3 regions of the Brevibacillus antibioticus genome follow, and region 2 is predicted to be linked to each of the others. Evidence: riboswitches for the same ligand, from Rfam matches in the RefSeq annotation. Region 2 holds a riboswitch; each other region holds the start of a gene.
What was found. A riboswitch is a leader RNA that binds a small molecule or an ion and turns the genes downstream of it on or off. The one in region 2 is predicted to bind S-adenosylmethionine.

Region 1 (4,220 bases), 1.8 Mb from region 2:
AACGCCGCGCCGCCAACCATCATCGGAATATCAATGCCTGCATCACGCAGGTCTTGTGCAGTAATGACCATTTGCTGCGCGGATTTGACCAAGAGTCCAGACAGACCGATGGCATCCGGCTTTTCTTCTCTGCATGCGACAATCAGTTGCTCTGGCGGTACCTTGATCCCCAGATTCACGACATTGTAGCCGTTGTTTGACAAAATAATTTCCACGAGGTTTTTTCCGATGTCGTGTACATCGCCCTTGACTGTCGCCAACAAGATTTTCCCCTTGGCAGCGGCATCGCTTTTTTCCATGAACGGCTCTAAAAACGATACGGATGCCTTCATGACTTCCGCACTTTGCAATACTTCTGCCACGATAAGCTGGTTGCCGTTGAACAGGCGACCGACCTCTTCCATCCCAGCCATCAACGGACCGTTGATGATCTCGAGCGGTGTGTATTTATCCAGAGCCAGCTTCAAGTCTTCCACCAGACCATCCTTAGAGCCTTCGACTACATAACGGGCCAAGCGTTCTTCGAGTGTTAACGAGGAGACCTCCACACTGACTTCCTTTTTCTTTTGGCGATAAAATTCGGTGAAGGCTGCCAATGTCTCATCATTCGTCTCGAACAGCAGGGCTTCTGCCAGCTTTCTCTCGTCTTCTGGTATCGAAGCGTAGCGCTCCAGCTTTTCCGTGTTGACGATGGCGTAATCAAGCCCTGCGAGAGTGGTGTGGTATAAGAAGACCGCATTCAGCACTTCCCTGCCCGCAGGAGGCAAGCCGAAGGAAACGTTACTGACACCCAGGATCGTCTTGCAAGCAGGCATTGCCTGTTTGATCAAACGAATTCCTTCTACGGTTTCCTTTGCAGAGCCGATGTATTGTTCATCTCCTGTCCCTACTGGAAAGACGAGTGGATCGAAAATAATATCCTGTGGCTTTATTCCGTACTGGTTGACAAGAATGTCGTACGAGCGTTGCGCGACCTCCAGCTTCTTTTCGCGAGTGATCGCCATACCCGCTTCTTCAATCGTTCCAACGACAACGGAGGCACCGAACTTGTGAATAAGTGGAACCACTTCCTCAAATCGCTCCAAGCCGTCTTCTAAGTTAATCGAGTTGAGAATGGCCTTCCCTTGCGAATAGCGAAGTCCCAGCTCCATGACCTTGGCATCTGTCGAGTCGATCATGAGGGGGGCTTTTACTTTTTTTGCGATGAACTGTAGGAATTTTCCCATATCTTCGTATTCATCACGGTCGGGGTCAGCCAAGCATATATCGATGACGTGTGCGCCGCGTTTTACTTGGGCTCGGGCAATATCAGATGCTTCTTCATAGTGACCGGCTGCAATCATTTCACGAAATTTTTTGGAACCGATGACATTGGTCCTCTCCCCTACTAGCAAGGGACGATTGTCATCTTCGACGTAAACAACCTCGATCCCGGAGACCGCGCTCAGCGGTTCTACAGCTGCACTGCGTGGCTTGCAGTCTTGCAATGCTTCTGCCATCGCTTGAATATGGTCAGGCGTTGTTCCGCAGCAACCACCCGCGACATTTATCCAGCCCTGTTCAGCGAACGCCCGCATTTTCGAAGCAAGTCCCTGTGGCGTTTCATGGTAATGACCGTTCTCGTCTGGCAAGCCTGCGTTCGGATAACAGCTGACCGCACATTGGGCAATTCCTGATAGTGTCCGCAGATGATCACGCATGAACTCGGGTCCAGTCGCACAGTTCAGACCAATGGAGACTGGCTTTATATGTTCCAAGGAGATGTAAAACGCCTCGATGTTTTGGCCCGCCAGCGTTGTGCCCATCGGCTCAATCGTACCTGACAGCATCACGGGGAGTTCCTGTCCAAGCTCTTCAAAAGCTTTGCGAATCCCGATTCCGCCAGCCTTCACGTTCAACGTATCTTGCGAGGTTTCCAAAAGAAGAACATCGGAGCCGCCGAGAATCAAACCTTTTGCCTGACGATAATACGCCTCGATCAGTTCTTCGAAAGTGACACCGCCTGTCAACGAAAGGGTTTTGGTCGTAGGTCCCATTGCACCTGCTACAAAACGCGGCCACTCCTTTGTGGAATAGGCATCCACCGCTTCTCTGGCCAAGCGAGCTGCCGCTATATTGATCTCAAGGTCTTTTTCTGGCACATCGTACTCAGCCAAAACGATGGAAGCAGCACCAAACGTATTTGTCTCGACGATGTCTGCGCCCGCCTCTAAATATTTCTCGTGAATGGAACGGATCACATCTGGTCTGGTCAGGTTCAGGAGTTCATTACAGCCATCATAGGCTTCACCGCCGAAATCATCAGCAGTCAGGTTCGCTTGTTGAAGCATGGTGCCCATTGCACCGTCCAGAATCAGAATTTTCCGGGAAAGCTGTTCGCGAAAGGTTGGTTTCATTGACGTGCCCCTTTTCTCCCTTACATCGGCTTATTCTCCCTAATTGGGTGTAAAAAAAAATCCTCTTCTTTTGAAAGAAGAGGATTTGTCAGCAGATAAGAAAACGCCTGAGACATCCTCTTATCTTTCAAAGCACGTAGCTTTGCTGGAATTGGCACCGGATTTTTACCGGTTGCCGAGGCTTCATCAGGCCAGTCCCTCTGCCTCTCTGGATAAGAGTCGTACACTTGTCATTTAGTTGTTTTGCGAAATGTCTTGAATGTTTGCAAGTATCTTAACACCCCCTTTGTCTCCCCGTCAATTGTGAATTGTCTATTTTTTACGGAGCCTCTCCTCTTACGCGCCCATTTTTGCCTAAGCTGGGCATCCGCCCAGTCCAATATCGGCATTCGTGTATAGACTGGAGTATAACGGAAAGGAGGGGAAACAAAGATGAGTACATCATTCTGCGGAAACGGATTCTTCGGTGACTGCTTCGCAATCGTGCTCGTGCTGTTTATCCTGTTGGTAATTATTGGGTGCTCGTGTGACGACTGTTAGATAAGTGTTTAAAAAAAGGCTATCCCAAAAGCCATCAAGAATGGCTGCGGGATAGCCTTTTTTTCGTTTTAGTCGGCGATAAACTTGCCTGTCACGGCATCAAGGGTCATAAATTTAATCGCCCGCTCTTCGTCACTCCACGGCACATACGCCAGCTTTGGTTGAGCTAATTTTTGCCCATCCACATCTTTCATCAAATAAACCAGCTTTAGAGGCATGACGCGTAAATACTCTTCAACAGCCTTGTCTTTCGAAACGATCCTGTCGGATGCTGGAAGCTCCACCAACTCGTGCGTCATTCTGAAGTTATGAAACTTTGTCACTTTGCCAGAAGACGGATCAACTGTTACCGAATAAGCCGCTTTTTGCTCGCGATCCTGTACAGGAATGCCATCCTTGCTCATAAAATATCTGAATTCCCATTCGCCCGATGACACAGGATTCGCTTCGGCTGGCTGTATGACTTGTGCTAATTGCACCTCTTTTACGCCAGGATCGACGTATTTATGCAGAAAGGCGAGTGCAGCCTCTTCCGCTTGCTCGCGTTTGACTGTCACCGCTGTATCAGAACGCGGTGATCCCAGCCCGACGACACTGCCTGTTTCTGCAATGACTTCTACGCCGATATACTTGTCATTTTTATCATTCCAGACGTATTCCTTGCGCCCCTCGCGGATACTCTCACTCTCTCTATAGGTCGATTCATCTACCTGTATGCCAAATTCCGCTTGCAGCAGTGCTTTTGCCTCATCCTTGGAGCGAACCTTGACGTATTCCTTTAGAGATTCGATCGGATGTGCTTCCGTCGTATTCAACTGATCATAGGCAAGCCCATTATCTCCCGTTCCATACATAATCTTGCCACTGGTCGCGTCGATATGCCACTCCGTACCATCTTCACGTCCTCTTTGCATGAAGGAAACAGCTGGCGTGTATTCCAGAATAGGTTGCCACCTCTTCCCTTGCTTTGATTCTGGCCATATTCTCGGATTCTGCACGTATCGAAGCTTCATATGCTCACTCAGCTCTTTGATGGCTACCTCTTCTGACACAGCACTCGATACATCCGGGTACTGCGACGGCTCGAATGTTTCGGGCTCCTTGCTGAGATATCGGACGTGACCAGAGTCAGTTGTTGTTATGCTAATTTCATCAGACAACACTGGCAGTCCGTTGTAATATCGCAGGTACACCCCTGGATCGTTGGCATCCACTAACCGATAGTTTTCACTATCCGCCCCGAGCAGTTTGTTCAGGAACTGTCGCTCTTGCTGCAAGGCTTTT
Region 2 (4,220 bases):
TCCTGCTCCTATTTCAGCCGTTCCCTACCTATGCCCAGCCGTCCTATGCAAAATGGGGCAGGCTCGCGATGCAGGAAACGATGAAGCGATATCCAAACGCTCAAATTGTCGACTACCTGCACGTCGGACGAAAACAAAAAACGCCCACCACGTCGGAAGAGACGTTTAAGCTCTTGCTTCAAGAAAGCAATCGCAGGTGGGCGTTACTCGTTCATATTGAATTTGTAAATCAGACAGAAAAAGTCGTAAACATCTCCTATGAGGAGACCAGCTAGTCAGCGAGCTGTTCCATCTCTTTCATCATGACTTCCAGTTCCATGTTAGCTGCCATCCCGTACGCGCGGCGCATGTTTCCATCTCCATCCACCAGGAACATGCGAGCCGTATGGGAATAAGAACCATCTGGCTCCTTAATGACCATCAAACCAAAATCCTTCGTGACTTTCTCTACAGCCTGAGCATCCCCACGGAGGAACTTCCAGCCACTCTGATCTGCCTTGAACTTGGCTGCATACTCCTGCAAGACTTCCGGTGTATCGTTATCAGGGTCAAAGGAAATAGAAACAAACTCCACTTTGTCTTTGAACAGTCCCTTTTCCTTCAACTGTTCTTGCAGCTTGGCCATGTTGTACGTGGTCGCCGGACAAATATCCGGGCACTTGGTAAACATAAACTCTACCAGTCGTACCTTGCCAGCACTTTTATTAAATGTATAGGTTGTTCCGTCACTGTTGTCTAAGGTGAAGTCCGCGATGGGCTTCAACACTTCGATCTTCTCATGTGTCATGTACTTATAACCAAATACTCCGACGATAGCCAAAATGATAATACCAGCTAACACAGGAAACCAATGCTTCTTCATCGCAGATTCCTGCTGCAATTGTGTTCCTTCACTCACGGGTCGCTTCCTCCCTGCTTGTCCCATGCGTGATGCCTCCTGATTACACACGGGAGGCATTCACACTGTTACTTAAACTTCTTATTGTTCCACTTCACCTGGCCATGCGAGCATGCCGCCAACCATATTTGCCACGTCATATCCTTGTTCACTCAAATACGCTGTAGCATTATGGCTTCTGGCACCACTACGGCAAACCATCACAATCGGAATGTCCCTATCCAGCTCATCAATACGATGTGGCAAAAAGCCGAGCGGGATCAGCTTTGCCTCTTTGATGTGACCTGCATTCCACTCATCGACTTCGCGTACATCAATGACTTGCAGTTCCTCATTGGCTTCCAGCTTTTCCAACAGCTCTTGTGGTGTCATTTCCTTTACTCCATGGCTCATCGCTATTTATCCTCCTATATGTACGATCAGATCAGTTGTAACCACCTCCATGATATCATACGCTTTTTTACTTTTCTAACGCGAAGAGCACTTGGCTTCCCCATGCATCCGTGCTCCCTATTTTCTACCATTATCTCCTATTTCACTGCGGTAATAGCCACATGGGATGTGAACAGCCTGAGACAAAACCGTTACAAATTAATGGCATGAGTGAACACCTTTCATCCATATATACATAAAAACCTCCCTGATAACTGTATATTTCACATTGACAGCAAGGATTTATTTTCATACAATTACGACAACAATTATTTTCATCAAGAGCGGTGGAGGGACAGGCCCTACGAAACCCGGCAACCAGCAGGCTAGCTGCATGGTGCCAATTCCTGCAGAATCCAGTGATTCTGAGAGATGAACACAAGCCCGTGCATGATGGAGCTTCTTCTTCTCAGGAGAATGCTCCGTTTTTTTATTAGCCGATCCCCATAGTAAAAGGAGAGATGGACATGTCCGATCAACAACAATGGAAGCCAGAAACACTTGCAGTACATGGTGGGCAGGAGGTTGACCCTGTAACAGGCTCACGTGCTGTTCCGATCTATCAGACGACCTCCTATGTTTTTCGCGATACAGAGCATGCAGCGAATCTGTTTGGTTTAAAAGAGTTTGGGAACATCTATACACGCATCATGAATCCCACGCAGGATGTGTTTGAGAAGCGTGTTGCCCTGCTCGAAGGTGGTGTTGGTGCACTCGCGACCGCATCCGGGCAAGCTGCCATTACATTCGCCATCTTAAATATTGCCCATGCAGGAGACGAGATCGTCGCTTCCAGCAGCCTCTACGGCGGTACCTACAACCTGTTCGCCCACACTCTTCCCCGCCTCGGAATCAAGGTTCATTTTGCAGATCAATCTAACCCGGAAAATTTCCGCGCTTATATCAACGAAAAGACAAAAGCCGTGTTTTGCGAGACCATCGGCAACCCGCGCATTGATGTCGCTGATATCGAGGCGATCGCCCATATTGCTCACGAAAATGGCGTACCTTTGATCGTGGACAACACCTTTGCGACCCCGATTTTGTGCCGTCCTTTTGAGCACGGGGCCGATATCGTCGTGCACTCCACCACCAAATTCATCGGCGGCCACGGAACAGCAATAGGCGGTATCATCGTAGACTCTGGAAAATTCGACTGGAACAATGGAAAATTCCCAGGTCTGACCACACCAGATCCAAGCTACCATGGCGTCGTCTATACCGAGGCAGTCGGTCCGCTTGCCTATATTATCAAGGCACGGGTCCAGCTCCAACGCGATATTGGAGCAGCAGTCGCCCCGATCAACTCCTTCTTGTTCCTGCAAGGATTAGAAACTCTACATCTACGCATTGAACGGCATAGCCAGAACGCCTTGGCAGTAGCTCAGTTCCTCACCAATCACTCTGCCGTAGAGTGGGTGAGTTATCCGGGACTGGAGTCAGACTCCCAGCATGAATTGGCACAGAAATATTTGCCAAAAGGTGCTGGGGCGATCCTGACCTTTGGAATTCGCGGTGGTGTTGAGGCAGGAAAAACATTGATCGAGTCGGTGAAACTGTTCTCCCATCTCGCAAATGTTGGAGACTCCAAGTCACTCATCATTCACCCAGCTAGCACAACACATCAGCAGATGACGGAAGAAGAGCAGGCAGCAGCCGGAGTGACCCCAGGACTTATTCGCCTCTCAGTCGGCACAGAATCAATCGACGATATTCTCTCTGATCTGGAGCAAGCACTGCAGCGTGCGTTGCAATTGTCCACGGTAGGTTGATAGCTTCGCCAGGAAACTTGAACATGCGATGCCTCCAAATGAAGAAGGACCTCTTTTTTGAGCTGCGAGGTCCTTCTTCCCTTTTTTTAGTTTTAGTTCGAAAAATATTGAATTTTAAATTCGATTTTTCTATAATACGAGCAAAGATGAAATTTTTGGAAGGATGGATAGACGTGAAAGTATTGAACATCGGAAGTGAACGGACAACGTATCGCGTAGAAATCTCGTATTCTCCTTTATTCGAAGCTGCCTTGGGAATCGCTGCCGCTACCTACGATCAATTGCATCACACGATGGAACACCCTCCTACCTACTGGCGTCAACTATTGGACGAGCTATCACCTTCTGTACGGCAAGAGGTCGACTATGCGAAGGAGCACAACACGTGGAAGACGCTTTTGCAACTGCTCGATCTTTGCCCTTTCGCTGATCTGGATTCCTTTCTCTCGTATGTCAAAGAGCTCTCAACAGAACAGCTCCGATACGAGGCCCTCCCCTATCTAGGTGAAAATATGCAGGAAACACGGCGGATGGCTGCACAAGGATGCAAGGAGAATTGCGCCGCTTTACAGGAAGCGTGCCGCGCGCACCTCTTTTTTGAATCTTATATCGGACATATTGCCTCCGTTGATGCAGAAGAGCTGCGGGGTCATATTCTCCGATTGATGGAAGGCTGGTATACCACTCACATCAAGCCGCATGAGGAAGAAATCGTTCGCATGCTAGAACGGGATTGGTCGCAAAAGCAAAACAAGCTAGGAAAGCTAAACCCAGAAGCCTTGGTGGAGTATGCGACGGGATCGAGCTACCTCCCAGAGCCTGCCGTGCCACGCGTACTACTGATTCCACAAGCGATCTATCGCCCGTGGACCGTACAGGCCGATGCTGTCGGGACGAAAATTTTTTATTACCCTGTTGCCGACGAAAATTTGCACGATGCTGTAGATCCTCATCAGCCACCCCCTTACCTGGTGCAAGCCTTAAAAGCACTCGGAGATGAGCACAGGCTACGCATGATCAAAATGCTGGTGGAAAAGGACCTGAGCCTGCAAGAGATAACAGATCAACTCTCCATGGCGAAATCGACAGTGCACCATCACCTATCCATGCTGCGGTCT
Region 3 (4,220 bases), 740 kb from region 2:
GCTTTTCGCAGCGACACGTTGCCATTCACCGTAGTAATGCCAACTAGATCGAATTGCCCGCTCTTCACAGCGAGAATAATGCCAAGCGCATCATCAATGCCCGTATCCACGTCAAGAATGATCTTTTTCACAAGTAGTCCTCCCTCATGAAAACGAGGGTATATTCGCAAACGCCTATACCCTCGCTCTTATTTTTCTATCGTTCGTTATTGCGTGATTTCACGATTCCAACGGTCAATCCATGCTTTGGAGTGCTCGTTTACGAATTTCATGTCCAGCTTACGCAGCTTGCTTACGGTTTCTTCCCCGTACGTTACGCCTTTTGCTTCTTCTTCTGTCAGTTGAACCGTTTTGTTTACAGGGGAATCGATTTTTGCTTTTGCTGATTTTTCCTGAACTTCCTTGCTCAGCTGGTAGTTGATGAAGTCTTCTGCGAGTGCTTTGTTTTTCGAGCCTTTTACGATGTTAACCGTATTCATAATCGCATATCCACCGCTTGCAGGTTGTACGAAAACAGCTTCTGGAACAGCGGCTTTGATGTCTTTGAAGTACATTTCCATGATCGGTCCTACGCCGATTTCTTCTTGTCCAAACATGTTCACGTATTCGGAGGTCTTATCGTAGAACTTCACGACACTTTTGTTGACTTCCTTCATTTTCGCGAAGGCTTGATCCTCGTTAAATTCCTTGCTGCCCGCGACCGCAGAAGCACTGTCGAGAACCATCGGACCAGTTGTGGACGTAATGCTTGGCAGTGTCAGCTTGCCTGTCAGCTCTGGGTTCCACAGATCTTTCCAATCCTTGATCTCAGTTTTTACGATCTTTGGATTGTAGGCAATCCCGAATTGGCCAATCGTGTAAGCTGGACCGTACTCCTCGCCCAGTGGTGCTTTGGCGATGTCATAGATTTGATCCAGGTTCTGGATGCGGCTGCGGTCGATTTTTTCAAATGCGCCACTCTCAATCCCTTGCTGTGCATAGTAGTCAGAGAGGTAGATCAAGTCTACATCGGAGCTTCCTTGGCGAACTTTGTTCAAACGCTCTGCGTTGTTCCCGATTTCCAGCACGATTTTCACGTTATGTTCTTTTTCAAACGGCTCGTATACTTCTTTGCGGAAAAAGTCTTCGGAGAAGCCCCATGTAGAGATGACCAGCTTTTGCGGCTCGCCCTTGGCTTCGCCGCCAGCTCCCCCCGCTTGTGGTTGATCATTGCTGCCACAGCCAGCGAGTGCCAGTGACATCATAGAAAAAGACAGAATTCCAGCAAGTAATTTCTTCATCGTAATTCTCCTCCAGTTGGGTTCATTTGATGACAAAATATGGTGATACAATAAAAAGAAAAGTACCCTTGATTAGAACGTATCATTCTAAACAAGAGCACTTTTCTTCGTAAACAAAGAGAAGTGACACCCGTTTTTACGCAAAGTCTACGGTCCCCCCTTAAGATAGATCAAAAGAGAAAATCCGAACGATTGCGTCAGGTATTCAGTTCTGATTCAGCTAAAATAACATTCGTGATTGCCCACTGCGTAGGCGCATCATAGTCCCGTAGCACAGCTTCCAACGGCAACCCCATCTCTTCTTCCAATCGCTCTCGCAGTTTCTTCTTATAAAGAAGGGACATGCGAAAATCGACTTCGAGCTTGAGAGCCGGTGCTTCTCCTTCCAACGCTTGCGAGCGCGGAGAGCGGCGATGCTTGGCTTGGAACGTAATCATCTGGTTTTCAATCGTGACTCGGAGCAACGTCGTTCCAAATCCGAACAACTCTTTTGCTATCTCATTATAGATGGCAGACAGCTTTTTTCTAGTTTCATTGGAGTCCACGAGAGTCATGTCATCACCTGCGATAGCTGGCATCGGGTTCATTCGCTCTCATTATACATATGATTTTTTCATTCTTCAATAGAATATTCGTATTTAGATCAATTTCACATTTTTCCACCAAGTCATTCGTTTGCAAAAACTGTTGACACCGAAAAAATCAGTCGTTATAATCCAACTATCCAAATAAGAATTAACGACAATGTTTGGAATGATAATTTCATAGCACATTCTCTTATGAAGAGAGGTTGAGGGACTGGCCCTATGACACCTCGGCAACCTATCGCAAACGATACGGTGCCAAATCCAGCGGAATTTATTCCGACAGATAAGAGAGGTATTGTTGCAGTGTGGTTACATACTTGCAGTTTTCGCCTCTTCTGTCGGAAGAGGCTTTTTTCTTTTCCATCTTACATCCAGAGAAAAGGGGTATTTTCATGAAAAAGACTGGTTTACTACTCACTACACTACTGCTCGCTGCATCGCTCGTAACGGCTTGCGGGGGCAAACAAGAAGCTGCGCCTGCTAACGGCGGCACTGCTGCTGAACAAACCTCACTCAAAGTGGGTGTCACTGGCGGCCCACACGAAGAGATTCTCAACAAAGTAAAAGAAGTCGCCAAAGGCAAAGGGCTCGACGTCGAAGTCATCGTTTTCAACGATTACGTACAGCCGAATCAGGCGCTCGATAAAGGAAATCTCGATGTAAACAGCTTCCAAACCATCCCGTTCTTGGCGAAGTTCAATCAAGATCACAAGACAAAGATCGTCGAGGTCGGAAAAACCGTGACGTACCCGATGGGCCTGTACTCCACCAAGCATAAAAAAGTCGAGGACATCCCGGCAGGCGGCGTTGTCGGCATTCAAAACGACCCGACCAACCGAGCACGCGCCTTGCTGCTCTATCAGGCAGCGGGCTTGATTAAGCTCAAGGATGGCGTGGGTGACAACGCAACACCACTGGACATCGTGGAAAATCCGAAAAATTTGCAATTCAAAGAGCTAGAGGCTGCTTTCTTGGCACGCTCGCTGAGCAACGTAGAGGTTGCTTCGATTAATACGAACTTCGCGATGGAAGCTGGCTACTCCCCGAAAAAAGACGCGATCTTCGCTGAGACGGCTGACTCTCCATACGTAAACATCTTAGCAGTCAACGAAACCAACAAAGACAACCCCGCCGTCAAAAAGCTGGTGGACATCTACCGCTCAGAAGAAGTGAAAAAATTCATCGACGAACGCTTTGAAGGAGCTGTACTGCCGTCCTGGTAAGATCGACGCCAGGAACATCAAGAACAACAAGGAGAACTCGTTATGATACAGCTAACCGATATTCATAAGTCGTATCAAGTAGGAAACAAGCAGGTAGAAGCATTGAAGGGCGTATCCCTGCAGGTGGAAAAAGGGCAAATCTACGGGGTGATCGGCTTTAGCGGAGCGGGGAAAAGTACCCTGCTCCGTACCATCAACCTGTTGGAGAAGCCGACCAGCGGTTCTGTGATCGTCAATGGCCAGAACATGCTGACCCTCAAGGAAAAAGAGCTGCGGCAAGCTCGCAAAAAGATCGGGATTATTTTTCAACACTTCAACCTGCTCTCTTCCTATAATGTCTTTGACAATGTGGCGGAAATCTTGCGGATGAATCGCGTCCCCAAAGATGTCATAAAGCGCAAGGTAGAAGACCTTCTCGGCTTGGTTGGCTTGTCTGATAAAGCAAACGCTTATCCTTCTCAGCTATCCGGTGGACAAAAGCAACGGGTGGGCATCGCTCGTGCACTTGCCACCGATCCGGAAATCCTGCTCTGTGACGAAGCGACTTCCGCTCTCGACCCGCAAACAACCGAATCCATTCTGGGGCTGTTGCTCGACATCAATCAAAAGTTCAACCTGACCATCGTGCTGATTACCCATGAAATGCAGGTCATTAAGAAAATCTGCGACCAAGTAGCCATCATGGAAAACGGCGTCGTCATCGAGCAAGGCTCTGTTCTGGATGTGTTCAGCAATCCGCAAGAGCAAACGACCCGTAATTTTATCAAAACAGTTTTTGACGATCAGGTACCACAGGAGATTTTGTCCAAGATAAAAGAATCCGGACCCGTTTCCAAAATTGTTCGCGTTGCTTTTCGCGGGGATGCCGCTCTCGATCCTGTTCTAGGTACCTTGTCCGCACGCTTTCCGATTAGCACCAATCTGTTATACGGCTCGATTACGACCATTAAGGGAACAGCGCTTGGCATTTTGCTTTTGCACATTTCTGGTGAAGACCAGCCCATTCAAGATGGCATTCGCTTCTTGCGTGAATCCGTCTACCGCGTAGATATTGTGTCCCCAGAGGAGGTGCGTAGCTAATGGAGCGTTTGATTGAAATGATTCCGGTATTCGGGCAATCCCTGCAAGAG

Region 1: linked by a shared signal. The riboswitch ahead of metH (methionine synthase) and the one ahead of E8L90_RS20865 (homocysteine synthase) in region 2 are both predicted to bind S-adenosylmethionine.
Region 3: linked by a shared signal. The riboswitch ahead of E8L90_RS24625 (MetQ/NlpA family ABC transporter substrate-binding protein) and the one ahead of E8L90_RS20865 (homocysteine synthase) in region 2 are both predicted to bind S-adenosylmethionine.

Annotation. Positions count from the first base shown of each region.
Region 1 is NZ_SZNK01000001.1:2,563,138-2,567,357, forward strand. Features, by position in the region: gene metH (methionine synthase) at 1-2,396, opposite strand, end outside; SAM riboswitch class I at 2,514-2,615, opposite strand; gene E8L90_RS11795 (YjcZ family sporulation protein) at 2,829-2,936, shown strand; gene E8L90_RS11800 (YcdB/YcdC domain-containing protein) at 3,005-4,220, opposite strand, start outside.
Region 2 is NZ_SZNK01000001.1:4,350,542-4,354,761, forward strand. Features, by position in the region: gene E8L90_RS20850 (YqzG/YhdC family protein) at 1-275, shown strand, start outside; gene E8L90_RS20855 (SCO family protein) at 272-898, opposite strand; gene E8L90_RS20860 (rhodanese-like domain-containing protein) at 980-1,291, opposite strand; SAM riboswitch class I at 1,603-1,709, shown strand; gene E8L90_RS20865 (homocysteine synthase) at 1,798-3,102, shown strand; gene E8L90_RS20870 (ArsR/SmtB family transcription factor) at 3,276-4,220, shown strand, end outside.
Region 3 is NZ_SZNK01000001.1:5,085,631-5,089,850, reverse strand. Features, by position in the region: gene E8L90_RS24640 (nucleoside hydrolase) at 1-131, opposite strand, end outside; gene E8L90_RS24635 (ABC transporter substrate-binding protein) at 207-1,280, opposite strand; gene E8L90_RS24630 (Na-translocating system protein MpsC family protein) at 1,478-1,834, opposite strand; SAM riboswitch class I at 2,055-2,157, shown strand; gene E8L90_RS24625 (MetQ/NlpA family ABC transporter substrate-binding protein) at 2,260-3,090, shown strand; gene E8L90_RS24620 (methionine ABC transporter ATP-binding protein) at 3,133-4,170, shown strand; gene E8L90_RS24615 (methionine ABC transporter permease) at 4,170-4,220, shown strand, end outside.